3 regions of the Thioalkalivibrio sp. ALE12 genome follow, and region 1 is predicted to be linked to each of the others. Evidence: predicted binding sites of a transcription regulator. Region 1 holds the regulator's gene; each other region holds the start of a gene.
The links. The regulator sigma-54, encoded in region 1, starts transcription at its own class of promoters, with help from an activator protein. The targets are predictions, from matches to a motif close to TGGCANGNTNCNTGCTT.
Positions count from the first base shown of each region.

Region 1 (7,755 bases):
CGCAAGCCCCGCAACCGCCGAGGTCACCCCGCCCGAGGGCGAGGTGACCCTGCAGATCGACGGATTCACGCTGCACGCCACCGGCGACGACGGTGAGCGGACCCACCGGCTGCAGGGCACCCGACTGCGCGAATTCGGCCGCGACGGGCCGCAGTGGGTGGATGACCCGGAACTCGACCTGTTCGCCGATGGCGGTATCGAATGGCGCTGGACCGCCCCGGCGGCCCTGCACCGCCCGGCTGACGAAACCCTGGACCTGGTCGGCCCCACCCACGGCGTACAACCAGCCCGCGGCGAACGCGTGCAGACGGTCATCGACTCGCGGGATGTACGTATCGCCACAGACACCATGGTCGCCACCTCGGACGCCCTCTCCACCCTGAACCAGCCCGGGCTGTTCCAGCGCGGCACCGGCCTGCGCGTGGACTCGCGAGCGGATACCATAGAGCTGTTCCATGACGTGTACTCGCTCTACAGCGAGGCGAGCGAGGAGGACCCCGCGCATGACCCCGATCCCGAATAGCCGCCGCCTGCCGGGCCTGCTTGCGGCGGCCGGCCTCCTCTCCGCCCTGCTGGCGACGCCGGCCCTGGGCCAGCAGGGATCGGGACCCTCGCTGCCGGTGGAGATCACCGCCGACCGCGCGGAGATGGACGAACGCCAGGGCCTGGGCACCTACACCGGGGACGTGATCGTGATCCGCGGCGACATGACGCTGGAGGCCGACACGGTCTACGTGCGCACCCGGGATCGTCGCCCCTACGAGATGGAGGCCCACGGCGAGCCGGCCCGCCTGGAATCCCCCGACCCCGAGACCGGCGAGATGCGCATCGCCACCGCGCTGCGCATCGACTACCTGCTGAACGAGGACCGCATGATCCTCACCGACCAGGCCCATGTGATCACCACCCGCGAAGAGGCGCGCGGCAAGCGCATCACCTACGACCTGACCACCGACGTGATCGAGGCCGAACGCGGCGAGGGCGACAGCGAACGCGTACGCATCACCATCCAGCCACGCGACGACGAATGAACGCACCCGCCACCAGCCCGGCGCCGGCACCCGCCGAGGCCCGTGATCGCCTGATCGGGCGCGAACTGACCAAGCGCTACGGCCAGCGCACCGTGCTCGACCAGGTGGATGTCGACCTCGCACCCGGTGAAGTGGTCGGCCTGCTGGGTCCCAACGGCGCCGGCAAGACCACCTGCTTCTACAGCCTGGTCGGGCTGATCCGTCCCAACGCCGGGCGCATCACCCTGGGCGGGCACGACATCACCCGCGCGCCCATCCACGTGCGCGCCCGCGCCGGTCTCGGCTACCTGCCCCAGGAGGCCTCGATCTTTCGCCGCCTGAGCGTGTGGGACAACCTGCAGGCCGTGCTGGAACTGCGCCCCGGCCTGGACCGCCACGAACGCCGGCGTATCGGCGACGCGCTGATCGAGGAGTTTCAGCTCGAGACCGTGCGCCACAGCCCCGGGATCGCGCTGTCCGGCGGCGAACGTCGGCGCGCCGAGATTGCGCGGGCCCTGGCCGGTGACCCGCAATTCATCTGCCTGGACGAGCCCTTTGCCGGGGTGGACCCGATCTCGGTGGGCGATATCCAGGATGTAATTCGCCACCTTGCAGCGCGCGGCATCGGGGTTCTGATCTCCGATCACAACGTGCGCGAAACCCTCGGGATCTGCCACAGGGCCTATATTCTGAGCGAGGGGCGCCTGCTGGCCGCCGGGACACCCGACGAGCTACTGGCCGATCCCCAGGTGCGCCGGGTCTATCTCGGCGAGAATTTCCGCCTGTGATTCCGGCACGCGCACAACCCGCGCCGGTGCACAAACCACGAGGCAGCATTTAAGATCGCTCTTATGGTCACCCGCGACCCGCACAGCCAATGCTGAAACCCGGCCTGAATCTTCAGCTGGGTCAAACGCTCACCATGACCCCGCAACTGCAGCAGGCCATTCGCCTGTTGCAGCTGTCCACGCTCGAACTACAGGTGGAGATCCAGCAGGCGCTGGAGAGCAACCCCATGCTGGAACAGGTGGAGGACGAGGACGACATGGGCGGGGCCGAGCGCCTGGACGCGGAGGGCGAGGTGGTGGAAGGCGACCGCATGGAGGCCACTACCACTAGCGATGACGTGATTCCCGAGGAGCTCACCACCGACAGCCGCTGGGACGACATCTACGAACCGCCGCCCGCCCCCAAGGGCGTGGATGACCGCGACCCGCTGGAAAACACCAGCGACGACGACGGCGAGGGCCTGCAGGACCACCTGCTGTGGCAGCTGCACCTGAGCCACCTGACTCCGCGCGACCAGCGCATCGGCGCGGCCCTGATCGACGCGATCAGCCCCGACGGCTATCTCGAAGGCGACCTCGAGACGCTGGCCGAGACCATCAGCCGCGGCGAGGAAGAGCCCGTCGGCGTGGATGAGGTCGAGGCAGTCCTGCACTGGATCCAGCAGTGCGACCCCCTGGGCGTGGGCGCGCGCGATCTGCGCGAATGCCTGGAGATTCAGCTGCGCGAACTGGCCCCGGACGCCCCCGCCCGCGAGGCCGCCCGGGCGATCCTGGAACACGGCATGGACAGCCTGGGCAAGCGCGATTATAAAGCCCTGCAACGCCAGTCGGGTGTGCGCGACCCGGACGAACTGGCGCGCGCCCTGGACCTGATCCGCACCCTGAACCCGCGACCGGGCGCGCAGATCAGTGCCGCCACCTCCGAATACGTGGTGCCCGATGTCTACGTGCGCCACACCCCGGAGGGCTGGCGCGTGGAGCTGAACCCGGAGATCGCGCCACGCATCCGTATCAACGACCTCTACGCCGGCATGGTGCGCCAGGTATCGGATGCCCGCGACAGTGCCTTCATGCGCGACCAGCTGCAGGAGGCGCGCTGGTTCCTGAAGAGCCTGCACAGCCGCAACGACACCCTGCTCCGCGTTGCCGAGGCGATTGTCCATCGCCAGCAAGGCTTCCTGGAACATGGCGAGGTCGCGATGCAGCCATTGATCCTGCGCGATATCGCCGAGATCCTGGAGATGCACGAATCGACCATCTCCCGGGTGACCACCCAGAAATACATGCACACCCCGCGCGGAGTCTTCGAGTTCAAGTATTTCTTCTCCAGCCACGTCGGCACCAACGACGGTGGCGAGTGTTCCGCCACCGCCATCCGTGCCATGATTCGCGAATTGATCGACGACGAACCCGCGAACAAGCCGCTCAGCGATGCCCGGCTCGCCCAGATCCTGGCGGACCGGGGCATCAATGTGGCGCGTCGCACCGTGGCCAAGTACCGCGAGGCGATGCACATCCCTTCATCCAGCGAACGCCGGCAGATGGCCTCCATGCCCACCGGCCACAAGTAACCAAGGAGTCCCGACCATGCAGATCAACCTGACCGGCCACCATGTGGACCTCACCGACGCCCTGCGCGACTACGTCAACGAGAAGTTCGCGAAGCTGGAACGCCACTTCGACAAGGTCATCGACGTGCACGTCGTGCTGACCCATGAGAAGACCCAGAACCAGTTCAACAAGGCCGAGGCGAATCTCCAGGTCAGCGGCAATCACATCCACGCCGAGGCCTCCCACGAGGACATGTACGCCGCCATCGACGCGCTGATCGACAAGGTCGACCGCCAGCTGATCAAGCACAAGGAAAAGGTCAAGGATCATCACCGGGCCGAGGGCGCCCAGCGCAATCGCGAGCAGGCCTCCTGACCCATGTCCATTGCCGAGTTGATCACCGCCGAGCGCATCCGCCTGGAGCCGGAATGCTCCAGTCAGAAGCGGGCCCTGGAGGCCCTGTCGGAACTCCTCGCCGGCGGCGGTGATGCCGGCGGACCGGGCAGCACCGCGATCTTCGAGGCCCTGTCCGCGCGCGAAAAGCTGGGCTCCACCGGCCTGGGCCATGGGGTTGCGATCCCCCATGGCCGCCTGGCCGATCTCGAGGCTCCGCGCGTGGCCGTCCTGCGCCTGGAGAGCGGCGTCGACTTCGACGCCATGGACCACGAGCCGGTCGATATCCTGATCGCCCTGCTGGTCCCGGAGGCCGCCACCAGCGATCACCTCGACCTGCTGGCCCAGCTGGCGCGCGGGCTTTCGCAACCGGACACCATTGCCGCCCTGCGCCGGGCCGGCGATGCCGCCAGCCTGGAACAGGAACTCGTCCGCCGCTTCCGCGAGGGCTGATCCCGTGCGCCCCGCACCCTGCCACGCCACCGATCCCCGCCGGCCCTGCTCATGAACGAGGCACTGGGCGAAGGCGGGATTGCCCGCGACATCAACGTGGAGAGCCTGATCCAGGCTATGGGCAACCGCCTGGATCTGCGCTTCGTGCATGGCGAGCACGCCGCCCCCGACCGCAAGCTGGTCGGCGAGGACGGGGATGACCTGCCTCTGGCCGGCCACCTCAACCTGATCCGACCCAACCGCATCCAGGTCATCGGGGACTTCGAGGCCCGCTACATCGCCGGCCTCAGCGACGACCAGCGCAACGACCTGATCCTGGAGATGGCCCGCACCGGCACCACCGCGGTGATCTTCGCCGAGGACACCTGCCCGTTCTCGGAGATGCCCCATGCCCCGCAGGAGGCGCTGCCGCTGATCCTGTGCTCCAGCACCAGCAGCCACGAGATCATCGCGCTGCTGCGCTACTTCCTGCAGCAGCGTCTGGCGCACTTCGAGGTGCGCCATGGCGTGTTCATGGAGATCCTCGGCATCGGCGTCCTGATCAGCGGGGCCTCCAGCGTCGGCAAGAGCGAGGTGGCGCTGGAGCTGATCTCGCGCGGGCACCGCCTGATCGCCGACGATGCCCCCGAGTTCGCGCGCATCGCCCCCGACATCGTGCGCGGTCACTGCCCGGCCCTGCTCCAGGACCTGCTCGAGGTACGCGGCCTGGGGGTGCTGAACATCCGCGCGATGTACGGCGACTCCGCAATCAAGGGCGGCAAGTACCTGCGGCTGATTATCGACCTGCGCGATCACGGCGAGCCCTCTCCGGTCCCCGACGACCGGCTGAACGGGCGCCGCGGCGAGATCGACATCCTCGGCCTGCGGATTCCGCTGATCAGCCTCCCGGTGGCGCCGGGTCGCAACATCGCGGTGATGATCGAGGCCGCCGTGCGCAACCACATGCTGCACATGCAGGGCTACATCGCCGGGGATGACCTGCGCGCCCGCCAGCGCCGGCAGATGAGCGGCGAGGCCGAGGAGCCGCCCTACCACCGGGCCGTGCCCGCCACGACCGTCCCTAACCCGGACCCGGAGGGCTGAGTCCGCCATGCGCCTGCTGATCGTCAGCGGTCTGTCCGGATCCGGCAAGACCGTCGCCCTGCACACCCTGGAGGACGCGGGCTATTTCTGTGTGGACAACCTCCCGCTGCCGCTGCTGCCGGACCTGATTCGCCAGGTGCGCCAGGGCCACTACGACACCGAGGGCGATCGCCATCTGGCGGTGGGCGTCGACGTGCGCAGCGGGCTGGAGGCCCTGAAGGGGTTTGCCAGCCTGCTGGCCGGGCTACGGGCGGAGGGCCTGCAGGTGGAGGTCCTGTTCCTGCAGGCCTCAAGCGACGTACTGCTGCGGCGCTACCACCTGACCCGGCGGCGTCACCCGCTGGCGCGCGATGGCGTGCCCCTGGTGGAGGCCATCGACCGCGAACGCGAGTGGCTGGGCCACGTCGCGGCGGAGGCCGACCTGACGGTGGACACCTCGCGGCTGTCGATGCACGACCTGGCCCGTACCCTGCGCGACCGCATGGGCGAGCGCGGAGAGCACGAGCTGTCCCTGCTGTTCCAGTCCTTCGGCTTCAAGCACGGCGCGCCGATGGACTCGGACTTCGTATTCGACGTGCGCTGTCTGCCCAACCCCTACTACGAACGCGAGCTGGCCGGCCTGACCGGCCGCGACCCGGCCGTATGCGAGTTCCTCGAGGGGCACGGGGAGGTCGCGGCCATGTTCGACAGCATCCAGGGCTTTCTCTCACAGTGGCTCCCGCGGCTGCTGGAGGACCACCGCAGTTACGTGACGGTCTCGATCGGCTGCACCGGCGGCCGACACCGCTCGGTATACCTGGTCGAACGCCTTGCGGGGGCGTGGCGGGACCGGGAACATGTTACTGTTAGCACCCGTCACCGCGAGCTGGGCAAGCAGTAACCACGAAGCGCGGGGGCAGGCCCCTACGGAACCCGCAATTGGAGCAGATCCATGGGCGTTGGTCTCATTCTGATCACGCATCAAAACCTGGGCGACACCCTCTTGCAGACCGCACAAAGCATGCTTGGCGGCCTGCCCGATGACTGCGAGTCCATGGCGATGTCCCAGAACGACGACCCCGACGAGGTCCTGGCCCGCGCCCGCGAGCGCCTGACCACTCTGGACAGCGGCGCCGGGGTACTGATCCTGACCGACATGTTCGGTTCCACCCCCTCCAACGTCGCCAGCCGAGTGGCTCGCGGGGCCAACGCGCGCGTGATCGCCGGGATCAACCTGCCGATGCTGATCCGCGTCCTCAACTACCAGCATCTCCCGCTGACCGAGCTGGTCAACAAGGCCCTGTCCGGCGGGCATGACGGAATCCTTCTCTGCGACCAGGAGTGCAGCGATGCCGCAGCGCGTAGTCCCCATCGTTAACCGTCTGGGGATGCACGCGCGTGCTGCGGCCAAGTTTGTCAGCCTGGCCAGCCAGTACGCCGCCGATGTCACCGTCTCCCGCAACCAGCAGGAGGTCAACGGCAAGAGCATCATGGGGGTCATGATGCTGGCCGCGGCCCAGGGCAGCGAGATCACCATCGAGACCGAAGGCGAGGATGCCCCCGAGGCGCTGGACGCGCTGACCGAACTGGTGGCCGACCGTTTCGGCGAAGAGGCCTGACCCTCCACTGACGCCTGTGTGCCGCTGAACAGGCGGCTATCCCCCTTCTCCCGGCCCTAACCCGGCCCGGCACCGAGGTCGGACACCGCCGCCGCCAGCCCCTCGAACCCGCGCTGCGCGAGCTTGCGCTCGGCCAGGCGCACGGCCGCGTACAAAGCCTGCTCGGGGGGCGTGCCGGAGACCAGTGCATCGATCAGGCCGGCATTGAAGGCATCTCCCGCACCCACGCTGTCCACGACCTGCAGACCGGGCGTGGGTGCACAGTGGTGGATCGCGCCACGGGCAGCCAGCCAGGCCCCGGCGCTTCCGGCCGTCACGGTCAGGATGCGGTCGGGGAAGCGGCTCGCCATCTGCCGCAGCGCGTCCTCCGGTGTATCCGCCACGGTGGCGGCCCAGTCCCGCGAAAGCATCAGGACGTCGGCATACTCCAGGCAGGCCTCCAGGCCGGGACGGGGTTTCTCCAGCTCCAGCGATACGGGCTGGTCGAAGATACTTGCGCGCGCGGCTGCCAGGATCGCGACCAGGGCTTCGGGGTTACGGCCCTCGAAGTGCAGCCAGTCGTATTCCGACCAGGGCACGCCGGAGACATCCGCTTCCTCCAGTTCGGGGAGATCGCGGTGGTGGACGATGGTACGGCTGCCGGTGGCCCGGGAACGCAGGATATGCGAGGTCGGCGTCGCTCCGGGCCGCCGCACGCAGTGCTGTACGTCCAGCCCGCGCGCCTGCAACTGCTCGACCAGGGCATCCCCGCCCGCGCCCCGGGCAATCACCGCGGCCAGCCCCGGGCGGTGCCCGAACTGGGCCAGGATCGCCGCGGTATTGGTGGCGTTGCCGCCGGGCTGGGTCGTGCTGGCGAGCGCGCGGATCTCCGCGTCCTCG
Region 1 covers NZ_KB905909.1:30,264-38,018, reverse strand. The annotation lists gene lptC (LPS export ABC transporter periplasmic protein LptC) at 1-523, shown strand, start outside; gene lptA (lipopolysaccharide transport periplasmic protein LptA) at 504-1,031, shown strand; gene lptB (LPS export ABC transporter ATP-binding protein) at 1,028-1,798, shown strand; gene F614_RS0108920 (RNA polymerase factor sigma-54) at 1,888-3,369, shown strand; gene hpf (ribosome hibernation-promoting factor, HPF/YfiA family) at 3,386-3,724, shown strand; gene F614_RS0108910 (PTS sugar transporter subunit IIA) at 3,728-4,195, shown strand; gene hprK (HPr(Ser) kinase/phosphatase) at 4,247-5,278, shown strand; gene rapZ (RNase adapter RapZ) at 5,286-6,158, shown strand; gene F614_RS0108895 (PTS sugar transporter subunit IIA) at 6,210-6,635, shown strand; gene F614_RS0108890 (HPr family phosphocarrier protein) at 6,607-6,876, shown strand; gene F614_RS0108885 (PfkB family carbohydrate kinase) at 6,933-7,755, opposite strand, start outside.

Region 2 (7,755 bases), on a different contig from region 1:
AGCCGGCCTCGGTACGCAACCCGCACGAGGATCACATCGCGGTGGTCACCACCCGCGGCTATCTGCTGCTGTTCCCGGCCACCGAGCTGCCGGAGCTGGCGCGCGGCAAGGGCAACAAGCTGATCGGCATCCCCGCCGCGGCCCTCAAGGACGGTTCCGAACGGGTACTTGACGTGGCCGTACTGGGGCCGCAGGACACCCTGGTCGTGCACGCCGGCAAGCGCTTCAAGGCACTGGCCCCGGGCGAGTGGGCGGAGTACGTGGGCGAGCGCGCCCGGCGCGGTCGCCAGCTGCCGCGTGGCTACCAGAACGCGGACCGCCTGGAAGTGCGCCCGGCCTGAACCCCGGCGCGCTCCGGTGGTCACTGATCGGGGTGGCGCTTGAATTCGCGCGGCGCGCCCCGATGATTGCGACATCCCCGTAAATGGATTGATGGAGTACAGGAAAACTTCATGAAACGTGTTCTGCTGTTTCTGGCGACCAACTTCGCCATCCTGATCGTGCTCAGCATCACCCTGCGTATCCTGGGTGTGGAGAGCATCCTCGATGAACAGGGGGTCGATCTCGACCTGACCGCTTTGCTGATCTTCGCCGCCGTGTTCGGATTCGGCGGGTCCTTCATCTCGCTGGCCATCTCCAAGTGGATGGCGAAGAAGACGATGAAGGTCCACGTGATCGACAAGCCGCGCAACGCCACCGAGCAGTGGTTGCTGGAGACGGTGCAGCGCCAGGCCAAACAGGCCGGTATCGGCATGCCCGAGGTGGGCATCTACGACTCGCCCGACCCGAACGCCTTTGCCACCGGGATGAGCAAGAACAACGCCCTGGTGGCCGTAAGCACCGGACTGATGCAGAACATGGGGCAGGGTGAGGTCGAGGCCGTGCTGGGGCACGAGGTCGGCCACGTGGCGAACGGCGACATGGTGACCCTGGCACTGATCCAGGGCGTGGTGAACACCTTTGTGATCTTCCTGTCGCGCGTGATCGGCCACTTCGTCGATCGGGTGATCTTCAAGAACGAGTCGGGTCACGGACCGGCCTTCTGGATTACCGCCATCGTGACCGAGATCATCCTCGCGATCCTGGCCTCCATCATCGTGTTCTGGTTCTCGCGTCAGCGCGAGTTCCGCGCCGACGAGGCGGGGGCCCGCTTTGCCGGGCGCGAGAAGATGATCGGCGCGCTGGAGTCGCTGGCCCGGGCCTCCGGCCGGCCGGTGGACATGCCGGACCAGATGGCGGCCTTCGGGATCCGTGGCGGCATGGCCCAGGGCCTGAAGAAGCTGTTCATGAGCCACCCGCCGATCGAACAGCGCATCGCCGCGCTGCGCGCCAACGGCTGAGAAGACGCCTGGCGCCGTGCGTACACGGGCCGCCCCTAGGGGCGGCCCGTTTCATTTGAGAGATGCTGCTTCGCGGGGCTCAGTAGTAGCGGCCGCGGCCGGGCTGTCCGCCGGCGGCAAGGGCCGCGTCGCCGACGAAGGGGTTGCTGCGGCGTTCCTCGCCAAAGGTGGACTCGGGGCCGTGGCCGGGCACGAACCGGGTCTCGTCGCCCAGCGGCCAGAGCTTGTCGGTGATCGAGGCGATCAGCTCGCGCCCGTTGCCGCGCGGGAAGTCGCTGCGGCCGATTGCCCCGTGGAACAGCACGTCGCCGACCAGGGCCAGGCCGCTCTCGGAGTCGTGGAAGACCACGTGCCCCGGGGTATGGCCGGGGCAGTGGAGCACCCGGAGTGTGGTCTGGCCCAGCGCGATGGTGTCGCCATCCTCCAGCCACTGGTCGGGCACCAGTGGCGCGGTCTCGGGGAAGCCGAAGATCTGCGCCTGCGCCGGGAGCTGGTCCAGCCAGAAGGCGTCGTCGCGATGCGGCCCGATCACCGGCACATTGGCACGGGCGGCCAGTTCGGCGGTGGCCCCGACATGGTCCAGGTGGCCGTGGGTCAGGAGGATCTTCTCCAGGTGCACGCCGTGCTCGCGGGCGATCTGTTCGAGGGTCGCGGCATCCGCGCCGGGGTCGACCCAGGCCGCGGCCCCGGTGGCATCGCACCAGATCAGCGTGGCGTTCTGGGCAAGCGAGGTGACGGGGTGGCTCAGGTGACGAAGCATGATGCGGGATCCGTGAACGAAGTCGATTTTTGGTGCATCCCCGGCGGGTGGTTTTCATGCCCGGGAATAGATCGGGCGGACGTGCGTCTTACGGGGTATGCAGGTCTTCAAGGGTACGTGATATGACGAAACGGTGAAGGACGACCCCCTGCGTATTTCACCGGTTGACAAGAACATCGCCATATTAGAAGATTTGCATACGCTAATCGCTGTCCCCCCTGTCAGTGGTTAGTGGACTCCTCCATCCTCCTTTGGTGGTTTTCTTGGCGCGGGCTTTGACCCGCGCTTTTTTTTGCCTGTTATTCGCCTCCTGTTGCCGGGCGTGTCTACCATTGAGTCCGGCCCGTGCCGCGGATGGCCCGTCGATGATGACCCAACGCCCATGATCCGAAGCCTGAACAGCCTGCGCACCGCGGTGTTGTCCTTCGTGCTGCTGCCGCTGCTGCTGCTGATGGCCGCGGTGGTGGCGCTCGGCCTGCGCGAATTCCAGGTCCAGATGGAAAACCGCATGCAGGAGGATATCGAACTGGTAGCGCGTTCGATCCGGCTCCCGGTGTCGAGCGCTATGCTGCAGGACGACGTGCCCGGGGTGCAGCAGTCGCTGGATTCGCTGTTCCAGATCGAGGAGGTGTTCGGGGTCTACGTCTACGACGCCGAGGGCCGCATGGTCGCGGCCAGTGGGCCGCCCAGCCCGACCCTGCAACGCCGCGGTGAGGCCCGGGTCATCAGCGAGACCGGCAGTCTCGGGGCCTTCGGCGAGCACCAGGGGCGCGAGACCTTCTCCTTCTTCCTGCCGTTGTCGGATCCGGCCGGGCGGATCGTGGGCCTGCTGCAGGTGACCCGCGATGTGACCCCGTTCCGGGCCTTCGTCACGCAGCTGCAGTGGCAGGGCGGGTTGCTGATGCTGGCGGTCAGTGCGCTGTTCCTGCTGGTCGTACTGTTCGGCTACCACCGGGCCGTCGGCCGGCATGTGTCGCGCCTGATGGCCGCGATGCGCGCGATCGGCGATGGCCAGCGCGGCCTGCGGGCGCCGGAGGACGGGCCGGCCGAACTGCGCGGGCTGGCGGTCTCGATGAACCGCATGATGGAGCGCCGCGAGGCCTCGGAGGCGGAACTGGAGGCGCAGCGCCACGAGCAGGTGCGGCTCGAGGAAAAGCTGCGGCACTCGGAGAAGCTGGCGGCGATCGGCCAGCTCGCGGCCGGTGTGGCGCATGAGCTGGGGACACCGCTCGGGATTATCGCCGGGCGGGTGCAGCGGGCCATTCGCCGCCTGCCGGAGGCGGATCCTGCGCGCAAGGAGATGGAGGCGTTGCAGGCCGAACTCGAGCGGGTGGAGACCATCGTGCGGCAGTTGCTGGACTTTGCCCGTCGCAATCCCCTGCAGGAACGCCCCCTGGACCTCGCGCAACTGGTCGGCGACCTGGTCGAGCGGGTGCGCGCGCGGCACGCGCCCGACGCGATCCGGTTCCAGGTGGACGGGGAGGCGCTGGTCGTCGCGGCCGATCGTCTGCGCCTCGGACAGGCGCTGGAGAACCTGCTGGAGAACGCGGCCCAGGCGGCCGCCGGTGAGGTGCGGGTCCACTGGCGGGCGGAGGCCGACCGGGTAACCTTGGTGGTGGCCGATGACGGTCCGACCGCCGGGCGCGGGATCGACGACGAACAGGCGGCGCGCCTGTTCGAGCCCTTCTTCACCACCAAACCCACGGGCGAGGGAACCGGACTGGGGCTGGCTGTTGTCCAGGTGGCACTGGAAGATCATCGCGGCACGGTCGCGCTGGATCGCAGCGTGCCCGGGGAGACCCGCTTTGTCGTGCATCTGCCGCTGGCCACTGACGAACCGCAGGAGACGCGCCTATGAGCGCCGCGCCACAAACACCCGCCGCGCCCCCGGAATCGGTCCTTGTCGTCGAAGACGACCGCGGACATCGCGAATTGCTGCACGAGGAGCTGGCCGAGGCCGGCTACGCGGTCACCGCGGTAGGCAGCGCCGAGGACGCCGCGCGGGCACTGGCACAGCAGGCCTTCAGTCTGGTGGTCAGTGACCTGCGTCTGCCGGGCGCCGACGGGTTTCAGGTGCTCGAGGACGCGCGCGCCCGGGTGCCGGCGCCGGGGTTCATCATGCTGACGGGCTTCGGGACCATCGACCAGGCCGTGGCCGCACTGAAGGCGGGGGCGGACGACTTTCTGACCAAGCCGGTGGACCTCGATCATCTGCGCCTGGCTGCGGACCGGGTAACCGAGGCGCGTCGCCTGAAGGACGAGGTGCGGCGCTATCGCGAGGTGCTCGCCCGGGCCGACGGGTTTCATGGCATGCAGGGACACAGTCCGGCCATGCTGCAGATGTTCGACCTGATCCGGCGGATCGCGGCCGCCGACGGCAGCGTCCTGATTACCGGCGAGTCCGGGACCGGCAAGGAACTCGTGGCGCGGGCGCTGCACGCGGAAAGTGACCGGGCGCACGGGCCGTTCGTCGCGCTCAACTGCGCCGGCATCCCCGAGGCCCTGCTGGAGTCGGAGCTGCTGGGGCATGTAGCGGGTGCCTTCAGTGGGGCGAAGGGTGCCCGTCGAGGACTGTTCACCGAGGCACATGGGGGAACCCTGTTCCTGGACGAGATCGCCGAGATGCCGGTGGCGATGCAAAGCAAGCTGCTGCGCCTGCTGCAGGACGGACGGGTGCGCCCGGTGGGCGCCAACGAGGAGATCGAGACGGATGTGCGTATCGTCGCGGCCACCCACCAGGACCTGCAGGCGCACATGGCCGACGGCCGTTTCCGCGAGGATCTCTACTATCGCCTGGAGACCTTCCGCATCGAGATCCCGCCGCTGCGAGAACGCGGTGACGATGTCGAGTACCTGGCCCTGCAGTTCCTGCGCCAGCAAGCCCTGGCCCGAGGCCTGCCCGAGCGGCGTCTGAGCCCGGAGGCCCTGCGCGCGCTGGTGCGCTACCCCTTCCCCGGGAACGTACGCGAACTGGCCAGCCTCATCGAGCGCGCCGCCACCCTGGCCACGGGCGAGGTGATCGAGACCCGGGACCTGCCGGAACGCGTGTTCGCGATCGGCGGCGAAGATGCGGGTGTGGCCGCCGGTGGTGCCGGCGCAGAGGTGTTACCCGTAGCGGGAGTCGGCGACGACACCCAATGGCCGACGCTGGAAGAGCGCGAGCGCGACTACATTCAGCGGGTCCTGGAGCACGTGGACGGCAACAAGCAGCGGGCCGCGCGTATCCTCGGCATCGGACGCAAGACGCTCTACCGCAAGCTCGGTGAATCCGACCCGTCGTGACATCCTGACCCGGGTCGAGCTGACCCATGTGTCATTATGACCCATTCACAATCCCGCCGTCGGCGGACGCCCTGTCAGCTGATTCAGTCCTAACCATCTGATTCCTATAGAATGTCTCCCCGGTTGCCATTGTTGGCACGATGCCTGCTCCTCCTCAGTCAGCAATCGGAGAAGCGCAGCCCGCACGGGCTCATTCCTCCTCACACGGTTGCGGCGCGGCTGGACCGGGGGCGCCTCGAGCGGGTCCCGGTCGGCCGCGAGATCCGATCGAACCAAAGGAAAAGGAGCAACATGATGAATATGCGCAAGACGATCCTCGCGATGGCCCTGACTTCCCTGTTTGCCGTCGGTGGCGCGGCCTCCGCGCAGTATGGTGGTGCCGAAGGCGGCGCCGGCGGTGGCGACATGGGCGGCGCCCAGGGTGGCCAGCCCCCGGCCCAGGAAGGCGGTGCCGGCGCCGGCGGCGGTGCCCAGGGCGGCCAGCCGCCGCAGGGTGGCGCCCAGGGTGGCGCGGCCCAGGGCGGAGCCCCGATGCAGGAAGCCCCCGAGGTGGACCTGAGCGAAGAGGACATCGACACCTTCGTGACCGCCTTCGTCGCGGTGCAGGAAGTGCGCGAGGACTTCGCTGACCGCCTGCAGAACGCCGAGGACGAGACCGAGGCGCAGTCCATGCAGCAGGAAGCGCAGGACGAAATGGTCAGCGCTGTGGAAGACACGGGCATGAGCGTCGAGGAATACAACGAAGTCGCCATGGCCCTGCAGAACGACCCCGAGCTGATGCAGGAAGTGCAGGAGCGCGCCGAAGCCCAGCTGTAAACGGGTTGTGTGCCGCCCCGGGCCTTGCGCCCGGGGCCTGCAAGGGGGGCCGGCCTTCGGGGCGGCCCCTTTATTATGTGCGGAGGGCGTTCGCGCAGGCCCCGGCCCGCCACGTCGCCTCCGGTGGACGTCGAGCACGGCACGTCTCGCGAATTGTCCCTTTTGCTTGAATCGGGTGAAGGGAAGCGTTATTCTTGCGCGCTTTCTGAATCGCCCCGACCTCGGAGCATCGAACATCATGAGTACCATCAGCGCCAAGCCGGCCGAAGTCGAACGCGACTGGTTTCTCGTCGACGCCGACGGCAAGACCCTCGGCCGACTCGCCACGGAGATCGCACGCCGTCTGCGCGGGAAGCACAAGCCCGTGTACACGCCGCATGTCGATACCGGCGACTACATCGTCGTGATCAACGCGGAGAAGATTCGCGTCTCCGGCAACAAGGCCATGGACAAGAAGTACTTCCACCACACCGGTTATCCGGGTGGCATCAAGGAAGCCAACTTCACCCAGATGATCGAGCGTCATCCGGAGAAGGTGCTGGAGCTTGCCGTGAAGGGCATGCTGCCGCGCAACCCGCTTGGCCGGGCCATGTTCAAGAAGCTCAAGGTCTACGCCGGCACCGAACACCGGCATACGGCCCAGCAGCCGCAGCCGCTCGAAGTCTGAGCCGCCAGAATCAGCAAGGGAATCGATCCGAATGGCTACCAATCAGTATTACGGCACCGGCCGCCGCAAGACCGCCGCTGCGCGCGTCTTCCTGCGCCCGGGTACGGGCAACATCACGGTTAACCAGAAGCCGCTGGACGAGTTCTTCGGCCGCCAGACCTCGCGCATGGTCGTGCGCCAGCCGCTGGAGGCGACCGAGTCCACCGAAAACTTCGACGTGATCGCAACCGTCGAGGGCGGTGGTGGTAACGGCCAGGCCGGTGCGATCCGCCTGGGCATTGCCCGCGCCCTGGTGCAGTACAACGAAGAGCTGCGCTCGCCGCTGCGTCGTGGTGGTCACCTGACCCGCGATGCCCGCGAGGTGGAGCGGAAGAAGATCGGCCTGCGCAAGGCCCGTCGTGCAACCCAGTACTCGAAGCGTTAAAATTCGCCTCGAGTTTCTGCGGGACGCACGCGATCCGGTTTACTGGGGGATCGTCTAGCGGTAGGACTACGGACTCTGACTCCGTCAACCCAGGTTCGAATCCTGGTCCCCCAGCCATCCATGGAAGAAGGCCCCCTTGTGGGGCCTTTTTTCATGGATAGATGGAAGTTTCCAGGATGAGAACCTGCAAGGTTCGACGGCGAGGCGCAGCCGAGCCGAACAGCGCCGCTTGCGGCGCTGGCCCGAAGGGCGAGGCGCGTAGCGCCGAGTAATCCTGGTCCCCCAGCCATCCATAGAAAAGGGCCCCCTCGTGGGGCCTTTTTCTATGGATATATGAGCGAGCCCAGGGTTCGAACCTGGAAGGTTCGGCGAAGCGCAGCGGAGCACTGCACGCGCGCCGCGCGTGCAGCCCCGAAGGGGTGAGGCGGCGTAGCCGCCGAATCATCCTGGTCCCCCAGCCATGGCG
Region 2 covers NZ_KB905915.1:42,158-49,912, forward strand. The annotation lists gene parC (DNA topoisomerase IV subunit A) at 1-341, shown strand, start outside; gene htpX (protease HtpX) at 453-1,340, shown strand; gene F614_RS0112420 (MBL fold metallo-hydrolase) at 1,420-2,100, opposite strand; gene F614_RS0112425 (ATP-binding protein) at 2,483-3,958, shown strand; gene F614_RS0112430 (sigma-54 dependent transcriptional regulator) at 3,955-5,382, shown strand; gene F614_RS0112435 (DUF4168 domain-containing protein) at 5,677-6,198, shown strand; gene rplM (50S ribosomal protein L13) at 6,437-6,865, shown strand; gene rpsI (30S ribosomal protein S9) at 6,897-7,289, shown strand; tRNA gene F614_RS0112450 (tRNA-Gln) at 7,333-7,406, shown strand; RNA gene F614_RS14640 (RtT sRNA) at 7,445-7,578, shown strand.
Region 2: F614_RS0112435 (DUF4168 domain-containing protein) is a predicted target of sigma-54. The motif match lies at 5,516-5,532, and genes of this name have one in related genera.

Region 3 (7,755 bases), on a different contig from region 1:
GAGGCGTTCCAGGCATCCCAGATGAAGAAGCCGATGCCGACCCCGCCGATCAACATCTCGGCGGCAACGATCGCCAGCCAGGCGAGGCCGATGCCGATGCGCAGACCGGAGAAGACATACGGCGCGGCGGCCGGGAGCATGATCTTGGTGAAGTACTCGAAGCCGTTCAGACGCAGCACGCGGGCCACGTTCACGTAGTCCTGCGAGATGTTCCGGATGCCGACCGAGGTGTTGATGATGATCGGCCAGATCGCGGTGATGAAGATCACGAAGATGGCCGACGGGTTGCTGGCCTGGAAGGCAGCCAGGGAGATCGGCAGCCAGGCCAACGGCGGTACAGTGCGCAGCACCTGGAACAGCGGGTCCAGCCCGCGCATCGCCCAGGTGGACTGGCCGACCAGCACGCCGAGACCGATCCCGGCGACCACCGCCAGGGCGTAGCCGTAGGCCACACGTTCCAGGCTGGCGAGCAGCTGCCAGGCCATACCCACGTCGTTGCCGCCGTAGTCATAGAACGGATTGACGATCAGTTCCCAGGTGTCGGAGATCACCTGACTCGGGCCGGGCAGTACGGCTCCCTGGGAGGACGTCATCATTTCCCACAGAAACAAAAAAATCGCGGTCACGATCACCGGGGGCAGCACCACGGTGGCCGCGTGGCGCATACGCCGGCCCCAGAGCCCGGGGTCGGGCGGCGGGGCACCGCCGGAACGGGCCGACGGCGGGGCCGAGCGGGCCACCGGGGCCGTGGAGGTCTCCGCGGCCGCCGGACGTTCGCGCCCGGCGCCGAAGGTCATGTTGCGATCGAGAATGGCACTCATCATCGAATCCTCTTGAATCGTCTGTGCAGGTGTCGGCGGGCCGCCGCGTCAGGACGCGATCGCCTTGATCTCCAGGCTGTCGAGGTAGGCCTGCGGGTCTTCCGGGTCGAAGACCTTGCCGTCGAAGAACGTTTCCTGGCCGCGCGAGGTGGATTCGGGGATGTCGGCCGAATCGATGCCAAGCGTGTCGGCCGCCTCGCGCCAGATATCCTCGCGGTTGACCTCGTCTACCAGGGCCTGCATGTCGAGATCCGGCGGCAGGTAACCCCAGCGGATGTCCTCGGTAAGGAACCACAGGTCGTGGCTCTTGAAGGGATAGGAGGCCTGGTCCTTCCAGTAGCGCATCTGGTCGGGGTGGTCCTCGACCACGCGGCCGGTGCCGTAGTCGAAGTTCCCCTGCATGCGATCGATGATGTCGGCGTACGGGGCGTGGATGTAGCGCCGGCGCGAACAGATCTCGGCGACCTCTTCCTTGTTCGCCGGATCCTCGCAGTACATCTGCGCCTCCATTACCGCCATTGTCAGGGCGCGGGCCGCATTCGGATTGGCTTCCACCCAGTCCGCGCGCATCCCCAGCGCCTTTTCCGGGTGGTTGTGCCAGAGCTCGCCGGTGGTGTTCGCGGTGTAGCCGATGCCCTGGTTGATCAGCTGCATGTTCCAGGGCTCGCAGACACAGAAGGTGTCCATGGAACCGACGCGCATGTTGGCGACCATCTGCGCCGGCGGGACGACGATGGTGGCGATGTCGCGATCCGGGTCGATCCCACCGGCGGCCATCCAGTAGCGGATCCACAGGTCATGGGTCCCGCCGGGAAAGGTCATCGCCGCGCGGATGTCGTCACCGCCGGCGGCCTTCTCGGCCAGCGCGCCCTTGAACTCGGTAGTGTCGGTCCCGACCTTCAGGTCCGCGTATTCGTCGCCCACCGAGATGCACTGCCCGGCCAGGTTCAGCCGCGCGAGGATCGTCATCGGCGTGCCACGGCGGTGGATCAGGTAGGGCATCGGCGTCAGGATGTGCGAGCCATCGATACCGCCGCGGCGCGAGCCCAGTTCCAGGTTGTCGCGCACCGTGCCCCAGGAGGACTGCTTCAGCACCTGCACGTCGGGCATGCCATGGGCGGCGAAGAATCCCTTCTCCAGCGCGACGAACAGCGGCGCGGCGTCGGTCAGGGCGATAAAGCCCAGCTTCGCCTCGGTCGTCTCCGGCTTGCCGTTGCCGGCCTTCGCATAGCCCCACGGCGCGGCCCCGGAAACACCCAGCGCGGTCGCGCCGATCCCGGCGGCCATGCCGCCCAGGAAACGCCGGCGCGACAGGCCGGAGGTCTTTTTCGTGTCATTCGTGTGATCGGTCATTGCGGGTTCACTCCCCTTGTCAGCAAACACATCCCAAAAACGAAAAAAGGCGTCGCATCAGCCCGGCCGCGTTTGCAGCCGGGTGATGGACGCCTTTGTCCAGTCCCGTGGGAGGCCCGGTCGTCGGGTCTCCCTGTTGTCAGGCGACGAACCGCCGTTGGCTCGTCTTGCCGGTATTCCTGCAGGAGGTGTGCCAATTAGCCGTTGCTAATCGACCCCGCCAGAAACAATCGCGCCATGGCGCGGGAAAATCGGATGGTTCGCCGTATGGAGTCGAACGCTTTCGGAAAACCCGGCGCCCGGGAGACGATCCGCAAGGCACCAGACTGGGGCGCGCTTGCGGTGCAGATGAACCGCGCTGGTGCACTACCTGTAGGAGCCGCCCTGGCGGCGAAGCCCCTGCCAGTCGCGGACACTGGCAGGGGCTTCGCGGGCAAGCCCGCTCCCACAGGGCCGGCATCCATTTCCCGGGGAGTTAGCTACAGGCCGCCCTTTCCCAGCAGATCGGACATCGCGACGGTCGCCTCGGCGACCTCGGCCAGGCGCCGGTTCTGGTTCATCGCCGTCTGGCGCAGGAGCTTGTAGGCCTGATCCTCGCTGAGGCCGCGGTGCTGGATCAGCAGCGCCTTGGCACGCTCGATGGTCTTGCGCTCGGCCAGGGCCTGGCGTGCCGCATGCAGCTCGTCCTCCACCGACTGCAGCCGGGCCGCCTGGCGCTGCACCAGGTCCATCACCGAGTGCCCGACAATGGGTACGTTGAGTGCGGCATCGCCCTCCTCCTGCGCGGGCTCCAGGCCCTCCGGCGCCCCAAAGAACACCGCATACGGCACGCTGTCGCGCAGCTCCGACTCGGCGAGCTGCGCGACCCGGTCACGCACCGCGCCGAGGTCCGCGCGATCCGCCGTGATACGCGCCGAGCAGCACTCGTTCAGGTGCATCTCCAGCAGGTCCTCGACCTCCTTCATCGCGTCGATACGCGCGGTGGTACAGGCAAACCATTCCTCGGCCCGGGCGGGGTCGTGGTGCCCGGAGGCCTCGGTACAGGCCCGGCGGCGCAGACGCTCGATGTCCGCCGCGAAGGCCGCCGTCTGCAGCTCGCGCCAGGCAGCACAGGCGGCCGGCCCAGCGAACTCGGAGAAGATGCGGAACGCCCGTTCCTGGGCATCGATCCGATGGACCAGCGCCTGGCGCAGTTCGGGCTCGAAGCTCGCTGTCCCGAACCCGGCAGCCCCGATCGCGCGTTCCTGTCCCGCCAGTTCCTTGCCCTGCATGAAGTTCAGCAGGGCCACCAGGGCCCGCGAGACCTCGGGATCGGTCGCCGAATCCGCAGCCTCGAACACCAGGGCCATCAGGGCGCGAATCAGCTCGCTGAAGCCGCGGGTCGAGTCCATCGGGCTCAGGGTCAGCTCCAGGACCTCCTCGCGCAGGCTGCCCAGGCCGGACAGGCCATGCAGCGCCAGCGCCATGCGCCCCAGCAGCCGGCTACGGCCATGGGCGCAGGCGTCCGGGGCCAGCCAGCCATCCAGGTGCTCGCGGAACGCGGCCGCGGCGGCGTCCGACTCGGCCCGGTACTGCTCCAGTTCGCGGGTATAGCGCTGGCCGCCGGACCCGATCCAGAGGCTGGAGGCCCCGCGCTCGCGCTGCAGGGCATGCACCAGCGCGCGGATGCGCCCGACCAGCTGCACCGCCTCCAGCAGGCGCTCCAGGCTCACCACCTCGCACTTGCGCGAGGCGACCAGGAAGTCGCCAATGGACTCTTCGAGGGAAAAATTCGGGGATGTGTTCTGGGTCATGCTCGTCGTCCGTGAATCACTCCCGGAACAAACAAGCATGCGATGTGCCAGTTCGACCGACTGACAGCGGGGGGTACAAGCAAAAACGGGCGGGGCATCACGCCCCGCCCGCGGAACGGCCCGGCCGATCAGAAACTCATGGAGCGGTCGAACTCGGCGACGGCCTGGACGTAGTGGCCCATGCCGGCCATCTCGGCGTTCGGGAGGAAGTTGTGCTCGCCGACGTCGCGACCCTTGGCGCAGGCCTCGCAGGCCCAGAACGGGACGCCTTCACTCACCAGCGAATCCACGATGTCCTTCATTGCCGGCATGTTGTGGCCAACGATCTTGTCGTACACGTTGCGGTTGGCGATGTTCACGGCCTCGCCTTGCAGCCAGACGGTCACATCGTGGCCCTGCTGCTTGGCCACATTGGCGGCAATCATGCCAAGCGTGGCGCGGGTCGGGTCGTCGGTACCGGCGGTGACGGCAACAATAAAGCGCATGGGAGTCTCCCGGGGTTGAAAAGGTGCGAAAACGGTAGCGGCCGGTGATCGCGGCGTCGATTTCCCACAAGCGGCGGGGAAACACTCGGGTCAGGGGGTGCCGCGGGCCGTGACGCTGTTGCGGTAGAGCTTGAAGGCCATCAACAGCCACGGTGTGGCGTGGAGGACCAGGTCAAGAATGTCCGGTAGCCGCGTCAGCTCACCGGCGAACAGCCAGCGCAGTTTCTCCGCAACATGCGGCTCGGGGGTCCAGGGGGCCAGGCCGACGGTCGCAACCAGCAGGGCAAACAGCCACAGGGGTGCGCGATCGACCCAGTGAACGAAGGTTTTCATCGCGCGCATGCTACCCAAGCCTCGTCAGCGCCGCAGCCCGGAGCCGCGATCGTCCTTGCCCGCGCGGACCGGGATGACTAGAATCCGGCCAGCTTCAGGGGAGTAGCGACCCGGGTGGCCTGGCCTCACCGGGGTCTGCATCAACAGATTCGATCCTCCGCCCGGAGGACCGTGGTGCAGACAGCCCCGCCGCCGATGCGGCACCGGGCCCCGCGAGACCTGTGGCATGGCGCCCCGATCCGTGGCCGGGTGGGTGGTGCGATGTCACGTGTCTTGCCCACCCACCCGGCCCGGAAGACCGTCATGGAAGCCCTGCTCGTCTCTACCGTCATCGTCGCCATCGCCGAGATGGGCGACAAGACCCAGCTCCTCGCCCTGCTCCTGATCTGCCGCTACCAGCAGACCTGGCCCATCATCTGGGGCATCGTGGTGGCCACGCTGGCCAATCACTTCCTGGCCGCGCTGGTGGGCGTGTGGATCGGCGCCAGCATCCCGGAGGACTGGCTGCGCTGGGGTCTGGGGATCGGGTTCATCGTGATGGCCGCCTGGGTACTGGTCCCGGATGGCGAGGACGAGCTGCCGGCCGCGTCGAAACACGGCGTGTTCTGGACCACCACGGTGCTGTTCTTCCTGGTCGAGATGGGCGACAAGACCCAGGTCGCCACCGGCGCGCTGGCCGCGACCTTCGACAGCCTGATCCTGGTCGTGATCGGCTCGACCATCGGCATGGTGCTCGCGAATGCCCCGGTGGTGTGGCTGGGCCAGCGCTTCGCCTGCCACCTGCCCCTGCGGCTGTTACGCGCGCTCGCCGCCCTGCTGTTCCTCGCCCTGGGCATCGGGGTCCTGCTCGCCTGGGTCTGAGGGAGACACTGAAGTCATTGGCGCCTCGGTGTGCAGTGTCTTCTGGCCCAGCCAGATGCGGCGCACCAGGCGCGGCAGCAGCAACAGCAGCGCCAGCACCGCGAGCAGGGCCAGCCCCAGCTGGACCCCGCTGTCGGCGCCACTGGCCATCTCCCGGGTGGCGTGCCCCAGCCAGGCATAGGCGAACAGGCTGGGGATCAGGGCCAGCATGGTGGTCAGCGCGAAGACCGGCAACGGCAGACGCACCAGTCCCAGGGCGTAGTTCGTCGGCGCGAACGGAAACACTGGCACCAGACGGGTCAGGGCCACAACCCGCCAGCCCTCGGCCTCCACGTCCGCCCGCAGCCGCGTGCTGCGCGGCCCCATGCGCGGGGCCAGCCAGGGCTGCAGCCAGGTACGCGCCAGCAGGAAGGCAATGACCGCCGCCAGGGTCGCTGCCAGCAGGCTGAGGGCGGCGCCGGTGAAGGGGCCGAACAACGCCCCGCCCAGCAGAATCCAGAAGGTACTGGGCAGCGGGAACAGGGCCAGCAGCATGAAGGCCAGCACGAATACCAGATAGGCACCCGCACCCCAGCCCCGCAGCCAGGCCTCCACCTCGCCCAGCGGGAAGCCAAGGCTCGGCCACTCGGTGGTCAGCAGGATCCACGCCAGCGACACGCCGAACAGGATCGCCGCCACCGTCAGCCACCGCTTGTGATGCCGGATGCGCAACCCGGTCAGCCCTCCGCGCCGGGGTTGTCGCCCGCGTCGCGCAGACGGTCCAGGCGCTCCGCCAGCGCGCGCTCGGTGCCGTCCCGGCGCGGGCTGTAGAAGCGCTCGTCTTCCAGACCCTCCGGCAGGTAGACCTGCCCGCGGGCGAAGCCATCGGGCTCGTCGTGATCGTAGCGGTACCCGGCCCCGAAGCCTTCCGCGCGCATCAGCTCGGTCGGCGCGTTGCGCAGATGCAGCGGCACGCCCGGGCTCCCGGTCTCGCGGATCGCCGCGCGCGCCTGGTTCAGCGCAACGTAGGCACTGTTGCTCTTGGGTGCGGCGGCCAGTTCGATCACCGCCTGCACCAGCGCCAGGTCGCCCTCCGGCCGGCCCAGGCGTTCCAGGGTCTGCCAGGCCGCGAGCACCCGCGCGCCCAGCCCGACTGCGGCCAGGCCGATGTCCTCGTAGGCCATGCGCAGCAGCCGCCGGCCCAGGTAGTCCGGATCGCAGCCGGCATCCAGCATGCGGGTCAGCCAGTACACCGCCGCGTTGGGGTCGGAACCGCGCACCGACTTGTGCAGCGCGGAGATCTGATCGTAGAAGGCATCGCCCTGGCGGTCGAAGGCCAGGGACTGCGCGCCCATGACCGCGCGCAGGGCGTCTCCGGTAATCGCCCCGTCGCGGGCCAGGTCGGAGGCGGTCTCCAGCCAGTTCAGGGCACGCCGGGCATCCCCGTCCGCGGCCCGCGCCAGGCGCTGACGCTCCTCCGCATCCAGTGTCAGGCCGCGGCCGCCCAGGCCCCGCTCCGGATCCTCCAGGGCGCGCTCGATCAGGGACTCGACCGCTTCCGCCCCCACCGCCTCCATGCGATACACCCGCGCCCGCGACAGCAGCGCGCTGTTCAGGGCAAACGACGGATTCTCCGTGGTCGCGCCGACGAAGGTCAGCGTACCGTCCTCGATATGCGGCAGCAGCGCATCCTGCTGGCCCTTGTTGAAGCGATGGATCTCGTCGATGAACAACAGCGTGCCGACCCCATTGCGCCGGCGCGCCTTCGCGGACTCCACGACCGCACGAACGTCCTTCACCCCGGCCAGTACGGCGGAAAGCGTGACCAGTCGCTGGGCCCCGGCCGCCGCCACCAGCCGCGCCAGCGTGGTCTTGCCGCAGCCGGGCGGGCCCCACAGGATCATGGAGGGGGTCTGGCCCTGCTCGATCGCCTGGCGCAGGGCCGCATCCGGACCGACCAGGTGATCCTGGCCGACCATCTCGTCCAGCCGCGCCGGACGCATGCGTTCGGCCAGCGGCGCGGTCGGGTCGGGGCCAGCCGGGGGCGGCTCCGGTTCAGGTTCGGGCGACGCCATGTCCGGATCCGGACCGAACAGATCGCCTTCGGGGGAATCGCTCATGGCGCGATTG
Region 3 covers NZ_KB905906.1:6,190-13,944, reverse strand. The annotation lists gene ntrB (nitrate ABC transporter permease) at 1-821, opposite strand, end outside; gene F614_RS0103350 (CmpA/NrtA family ABC transporter substrate-binding protein) at 870-2,174, opposite strand; gene F614_RS0103345 (nitrate regulatory protein) at 2,654-3,967, opposite strand; gene F614_RS0103340 (DsrE family protein) at 4,096-4,452, opposite strand; gene F614_RS0103335 (hypothetical protein) at 4,543-4,785, opposite strand; gene F614_RS0103330 (TMEM165/GDT1 family protein) at 5,089-5,646, shown strand; gene F614_RS0103325 (TVP38/TMEM64 family protein) at 5,581-6,357, opposite strand; gene F614_RS0103320 (replication-associated recombination protein A) at 6,363-7,745, opposite strand.
Region 3: F614_RS0103350 (CmpA/NrtA family ABC transporter substrate-binding protein) is a predicted target of sigma-54. The motif match lies at 2,354-2,370, and genes of this name have one in related genera.